One region of the Arthrobacter sp. S2(2024) genome, then DNA from elsewhere that is predicted to be linked to it. Evidence: predicted binding sites of a transcription regulator. Region 1 holds the regulator's gene; the other holds the start of a gene.
What was found. Region 1 encodes HrcA, which represses chaperone genes, less so after heat shock. Its sites were predicted from a motif close to TTNGCACTCGNNNNNNNCGAGTGCNAA; they were not measured.
Positions count from the first base shown of each region.

Region 1 (3,400 bases):
CTCCACGTAGAGGTCGCCTGGAGGCCCGCCTGCGGGGCCTGCTTCGCCTTGCGACGACAGCTGGATGCGGGTCCCGGTAGCGACGCCGCCAGGCACCTTGACGGTCAGTGAACGGCGGCTGCGGATGCGGCCCTGGCCGTTGCACTCATTGCAGGGATCCTTGATGATCGAGCCGAAACCTTCGCACGATCCACACGGCGCGGCGGTCATGACCTGGCCGAGGATCGAGCGCACGGCCCGCTGGACCTGGCCCGAGCCGCCACAGATGTCGCAGCGTTCCGGGTGGGTGCCCGGTCGGCAGCATGAGCCTTCGCACGTGGGACAGATGACTGCAGTGTCCACTTCGAGCTTTTTGTTGACACCGAAGACGGCTTCGCGCAGGTCGATGCGGACACTGATCAAGGCGTCCTGCCCGCGGCGCATGCGTGATGCGGGGCCTTGCATGCCGCCACCTCCTCCGCCGAAGAAGGTGTCGAAGATGTCCTGGAAGGCGAATCCCTGGCCCGCGTAGCCGCCGCCGAAACCGTTGTCGGTCCCGTTCTCGTTGCCGGTGGCGTCGTAGACGCGGCGCTTCTGTGGGTCGGAGAGGACCTCGTAAGCGTGAGTCACCGCCTTGAATTCCTCTGCAGCGCCGGCCCCGGGGTTCACATCGGGGTGCAGCTTACGTGCGAGTTTGCGGTAGGCCTTCTTGATCTCCTCGCCGGTTGCTTCCGGCGAGACGCCCAGAACGTCATAGTGACTGCTCAAAGTCGGTATCTCTTCCTTGTTTACGGTTCCACTGCGTTTCTTGCGGGGCGGTTTCCAGCCGAGGCCGTCAGCCGCCCAGAATGCGGGAAAGGTAGCGAGCGACGGCACGGACGGCCGCCATGGTGTTGGGATAGTCCATGCGGGTGGGTCCAAGAATGCCGATCTTGGCACTGCTGCCCGGACCGTAGCCCGTGGCAACCACCGAAGCCTCGGAGAGGCCGTCGTAGGGGTTTTCGCGGCCGATACTCACCGTGACGCCCCGGGGGTCTTCCGCCATGTCGGACAAAAGCCGCAACATGACAACCTGTTCCTCAAGCGCTTCGAGGACCGGACCGATGCTCAGCGGGAAGTCCACGTTGGAGCGGGCCAGGTTTGCCGTGCCTGCCATGACCATGCGTTCGTCGCGGCTCCGCTCGGCAAGCCTTTCCAGGCCGTGGGCAAGGGCGCCGGCAAGGTTCCGAAGCCCCGGCGGGCACAGGGCAACCACCGATGGCAGCACTTGCGGCATGAGGTCGAGCTGGGAGCCGGCGATGCTTCCAAGGAATCGCGCCCGCAAGGCCATGAGTTCGTCGTCGGTGGTGTCCGTCGCTGCGTGCACAACGCCCTGTTCCACCTTGCCCGAATCGGCGATCAACACCGCCAGGACCTGGCGCGGTGCCAAAAGGACAAACTCAATGTGCCGGACGCGCGCGCGGCTCAGGTGCGGATACTGCACGACGGCGACCTGGTTGGTCAGTTGGGAGAGGAGCCGGACGGTGCGCTCAAGGATGTCCTCGACGTCGTCAGGTCCCTCAAGCAAGGAGTGGATGGCCCGGCGCTCGGCGGCCGAAAGTGGTTTGACCTCGGAAATACGGTCGACGAACAGGCGATAACCCTTGTCCGTGGGAATGCGGCCGGCGCTCGTGTGCGGTGCGGCAATGAGGCCTTCTTCTTCCAAGAGGGCCATGTCATTGCGGATGGTTGCGCTCGACACTCCCAGATGGTGCCGTTCAACCAAGGCTTTGGAACCGACCGGCTCGCGGGAGTGAACGTAGTCCTCCACGATGGCGCGTAACACTTCAAGCTTGCGTGGTTCGCTCACTGCCCACCTCCAATCAACATTTCAACAGTTAGCACTCAACATGCCCAAGTGCTAACAAGTCTAGTATGAGCCACCTCGTTGTTAGCATTGGTACCGCTCGCGGCGAACATGATTCCCGCGCGGTCCCACGCAATGCCACGGACCGTGACCGATCCCCTAGCGCAAAGTGGTGTGAAGACCGTGTCTTACGACAATTGGGGCCCACAAGACCTCTCCTCGCCTGCCAAACGGCAACTGCCTGAGGTTCCTGTTGAACGCGGAATGGTTCTCGAAGACGTCCAGTCCGGCTGGGTCGGGGCCGTGACCAGGGTGGAGAAGTCCGGAGGCATGCACATTGTGGTGCTGGAGGATCGACGGGGAAAGGCCAAGTCGTTCCGGCTTGGCTTCGGATTCCTGCTGGAGGGACAAGCCGTGAAGCTCCTGCCGCCTGCCCCACGCCCGGCCGCCGCCAAGAGGGCGGCGCCAGCAGGCAGGACAGCATCAGGATCCGTCCGAGTCGCCGGCCAGCGGGCCCAAGTCGCCAAGGCGAGCCGGATATGGGTGGAAGGTAAGCACGACGCCGAACTTGTGGAAAAGGTGTGGGGAGATGATCTCCGGGTGGAGGGTATCGTCGTCGAGCCGTTGCACGGCGTGGACGATCTCAAGGCGGCAATAGCCGCATTCTCCCCTGGCCCGGGCCGCCGTCTCGGGATCCTTGTGGACCACTTGGTCCCGGATTCGAAGGAGTCGCGGATTGCTGCCGACGCCATGACCCTGCCGGGCGCCGCGGGAAACGTCTTGATCGTGGGACACCCCTACGTGGACGTCTGGCAGGCAATCCGGCCCAAGGTGTTGGGGATCGAGCAATGGCCGACCATCGCGCGGGGCACGGATTGGAAGACCGGGATCCTGAAGGCGTTCGGCTGGCCGCATGAAACGGCCGAGGACGTCGGACTGGGTTGGCAGAAGCTGCTGGGCGCCGTCCACAGCTATGCCGATTTGGAGGCGTCTCTGCTGGGTCGCGTGGAGGAAGTGATCGATTTCCTGACCGTTCCGTGATGAATTACCTGCGTAGGGGACAGCAGTTGGTCGGCTGACCGCGTGCCAAGCAAGTATTCTGGGACAGCAACACTGCACCGATAGACACTCGAAGGAAGAAACTGTGGCAGACAACGCTCCTGACGATCGGGACGGCACCTCGGGCCAGTCCCAGTACCACGGCGTTCCTGCCAACGCGCTGCCCTTGACCGCCTCGGAAGACCGGCAGTGGGCAACCCTGGCGCACTTTGGAGGAATCCTCGGCTGCGTGCCTTCGCTCCTGATCTACCTGATCTTCCGCGAGCGTGGCCCGTTCACGGCCCAGGAATCCAAGGAAGCGCTCAACTTCACTTTGCCTCCGACGATTGCCGCAGTGCTCGCAAACATCCTGGTCCTGCTCCCGGTGGTGGGAAACCTGTTCGCGGTTTTGGCCACGGCGATTTGGGTCGCAGTGACCTGCTTCTCGGTGTCGGCCGGAATCCGCGTCAACCACGGTCAGCCGCACCGCTACCGCTTCAACCTGCGCTGGATCAAGTAGCCGGTCCTCGCGGCGGG
Region 1 covers NZ_JAYKZI010000003.1:334,885-338,284, reverse strand. The annotation lists gene dnaJ (molecular chaperone DnaJ) at 1-747, opposite strand, end outside; gene hrcA (heat-inducible transcriptional repressor HrcA) at 815-1,828, opposite strand; gene VLA65_RS08070 (DUF3097 domain-containing protein) at 2,009-2,866, shown strand; gene VLA65_RS08065 (DUF4870 domain-containing protein) at 2,970-3,383, shown strand.

Region 2 (3,400 bases), on a different contig from region 1:
GTTACATGTCCTTGTGGACCATTGAAGTATTCACGGATCCTTCGTCCTGCGCCGACCGCATCGGTTCCTATCTGGGGCTGGAGAAGCCGACGGCACCCTCGTATGGTGCCGTCCAGGATGGATTCCTGGATGTTGATGTTGAACAATTGGAACTGAACAGTCAGGCGGACCAGGCCACGGCCGGGCCTGATGGTAGGCAAGGCCCCCGCGGTACGCAAGGCACTGGCTCGGGACCGGCGATCCCCTAAGGAAGCGCAATGGCGGAAAGCAAAAGCACTCAATCCAAGCGCGCTGCGGACACCAGTGCCGATGCGCTGGGCCCTGACGCGGAGTTGGACGAGCAGGAGAAAACAAAAGTGAAGCCCGCACCGGAGCGGAAGCCGGCAGGAGAGAGTATTCTGCCCAAGAAAGCCTCCGAGGATGATCCACGCCGTTGGGGCGATGAGCCTGGCTATGACCACGACGCCTGGCTGAAGGAGCAAAGGCCCCCGCACTGGGGCTGAACCCTCCATTTGCTCGTGGTTATCCGGCCGGGGCTCGGGATTGCCGGTTGTCAGAGGGATTGACGAGGACAAAGAACAGTTTCCCTCGCGTGGAAGCTCCGGCGAGGATTTCGGCCTGTTGCGGATTGGCGGCGACAACCACAAGGCCGTCCGCCTCGTTCGTGCCCAACCATTGGGTGGCTTTGCCTCCCTGCCCGGACGTCCACAAGACCGGGACCGCAGATGCCAGGAGTTCGGATTTCTTGCCGGGCCCTTCAGGCCCATCTGCTGCGGTGAGCACAACGTCGACCACCTGGCCCGGCGAGATGAGCTGGATTGAAGCGGGATCGGCCATGCGAAGTGGAACGGCCGCCGTCGCGGGTGCGGTGCCGGTGAGCAGGCCCGGTCCCAGGAGTTGGGCGTCCGTGGGGATCTGCCCCTTTCGCAGGGGCGAGGCAAGCTGCTTCCCGCCGTATCCGGTTTTGGGGGAGAGCGCCCCCGCGGGTACTCCATCTGGAAGGACTTCGAGGGGTTTGAGGTCGGAATCCATCAAAGTGGACCCGGCAGGAAGATCCCGCGCGGCGGCCAGGACCGTGACTCGCTGCTCCGAAGGGGGAGTCAGTTGGTGGACCGCGATCCCGGCGGCCACGCATAGCAGAAGGGCCACCACGAGGCGGCGGTTGTGGTTTAGCCAGCCAGCGAAGCGTCGATGCCCGGATTGTCGCGTGGGAGCGCCGAGGCGCCCGCCCGCCCTGAAAGGAAGAACCTGAAGGCGACGCGTACGGGCCATGCTCATCGGCGACGGGATCCTATCGCGCGGGAGCGACGAAGATCCGGCAGGCACAGGGCCCGGGGATACGTTCGGGATTTTTGGCATGGTGCCACGCTAACGGGGCACGCAGGTCCCGTGGCAGGGCCCTATTGAGCTATGTGGAAAACCGGGGGCAGCCGGAAACGGCTATCAGCTCGCGGCAGCCGCCGGAACCGACGCCGGAGCCGGAGACGCAGCTGGTGCGGCGGGAGCGGCCGAAACGGTGCTTCCCTTGGAATCCCGGGAGTCGGTGCGGTAGAAGCCCGATCCCTTGAAGACGACGCCCACGCTGTTGAACTTCTTACGCAACGACCCTTGGCATTCAGGGCAGTCGGACAGCGAGCTGTCCGTGAAAGCCTGAACGATGTCAAAGGCATGTCCGCAGTCTTTGCAGGCATAGGCATATGTGGGCACTGGTGATCCTCCTCCGGGACGAACTGCAGGTCCTGTGCTGCCAAGGCGGATTGTTCCGTCCATTAGCAGTCGCAGGGCCTGAGTGCCAATTCTATCATCCGGAGTCGAGGCCGCTACTACGGAATGTGGCGGAGTAGACAGACCTCAAACTCGGTCAAGCCGCCGCAACCAGGCGTACAACCCGGTAAGGGGTAAGTGCCTCGGCCACGGGCTTGTCGAACGATTGTGCGGGGATCGTCCCCGCGGGCAGCACTTCGTGGTCATATACGACGGCGACAGTCGGCGGACGCTGCCCGTCGGCGTCGAGCTTGTCGAGGAGCCGGTCGTAGTAACCGCCCCCTTGCCCGATACGGTTTCCGCTTTCATCGACCGCGGTGGCCGGAAGGAAGATTCCAGCCGCATCCTTGATGACGCCACTGTCGAATCGTTCGCCAATGGGCTCGTCAATCGGGGCGTAGTTCGAGCGGACAAAAGACGTTTCCGGTGTCCAATAGACCCAGCTCAGATGCCGTTCCGGTTCACAGACGGGAAGGAGGACCCGGTGCCCGGCGGCGTGGAGCGAAGCGAGCAAGGGCATTGTCGGCGGCTCGGCAGCCACGCCGACATAAGCCGCGAAAGTCGACGGATTCCCTTGGGTAACCGCATCCGCCCACAGGAGGCCATGGCGGGCAATCCCCGTTCCAGCGTCAGCACGCTGTTGCGCGGTCAAGGTGAGCCTGCGCTTGCGGTTGTCCCGGCGGATATCGTCCTTCAAAGTCATCTTTGCTCCAGTTCTTGCTGCTGTGCGGCCCGGGGATGGGCAGGAAAGGGAGCTTCACCGCTGTGCGCCCCGGGACTCTTTTGCCCAATGTCCAGCTCCTTCCGTTAGATTAGTCCGGTGACTTCCAATAGCTGCGCCGTCCGCAAGGCCGTGATCCCAGTTGCCGGGCTCGGTACCAGATTCCTGCCGGCTACAAAGGCCATGCCCAAGGAAATGCTGCCGGTTGTCGATAAGCCGGCCATCCAATACGTGGTTGAGGAAGCCGTGGGCGTCGGCCTCAACGACATCCTGATGATCACGGGACGCAACAAACGCGCATTGGAAGACCACTTTGACCGTGTCCCGGCGCTTGAAGCGACCCTTGAGGCCAAGGGAGACATCACCAAATTGGACGCTGTACAGGCCACGAGCGGCCTGGGCGACATCCACTATGTTCGCCAAGGCGACCCCAAGGGCTTGGGCCATGCGGTGCTGCGTGCCAAGCAGCACGTCGGCTATGAGCCGTTCGCGGTTCTTCTCGGTGACGATCTGATCGACGCCCGGGACACTCTCCTCAGCGACATGATTGAGGTCCAGCAGAAGACCGGCGGATCCGTCGTAGCCCTCATTGAGGTGGAACCCTCCCAGATCAGTTCCTATGGCTGCGCTGACATCGAGGATATCGGCGAAGACGGCTACGTCCGGATCAAGCAGCTTGTGGAAAAGCCAGCCGCAGATGAAGCTCCATCAAACCTGGCCGTGATTGGCCGCTACGTGCTTCACCCCGCCGTATTTGACGTCCTTGAGCACACCGAGCCGGGACGCGGCGGGGAAATCCAACTGACGGATGCCCTCCAGGTCCTGGCCGCCGAGGAGGGCGAAGGCCGCGGCGTGTATGGAGTGGTCTTCCGTGGCCGTCGATACGACACCGGGGACAAGCTGAGCTACCTCAAA
Region 2 covers NZ_JAYKZI010000002.1:475,273-478,672, reverse strand. The annotation lists gene VLA65_RS05885 (AAA family ATPase) at 1-248, shown strand, start outside; gene VLA65_RS21980 (hypothetical protein) at 258-503, shown strand; gene cpaB (Flp pilus assembly protein CpaB) at 523-1,278, opposite strand; gene VLA65_RS05875 (FmdB family zinc ribbon protein) at 1,444-1,707, opposite strand; gene VLA65_RS05870 (5-formyltetrahydrofolate cyclo-ligase) at 1,862-2,467, opposite strand; gene galU (UTP--glucose-1-phosphate uridylyltransferase GalU) at 2,585-3,400, shown strand, end outside.
Region 2: the regulator HrcA is predicted to act here: its motif matches at 1,770-1,796, upstream of VLA65_RS05875 (FmdB family zinc ribbon protein).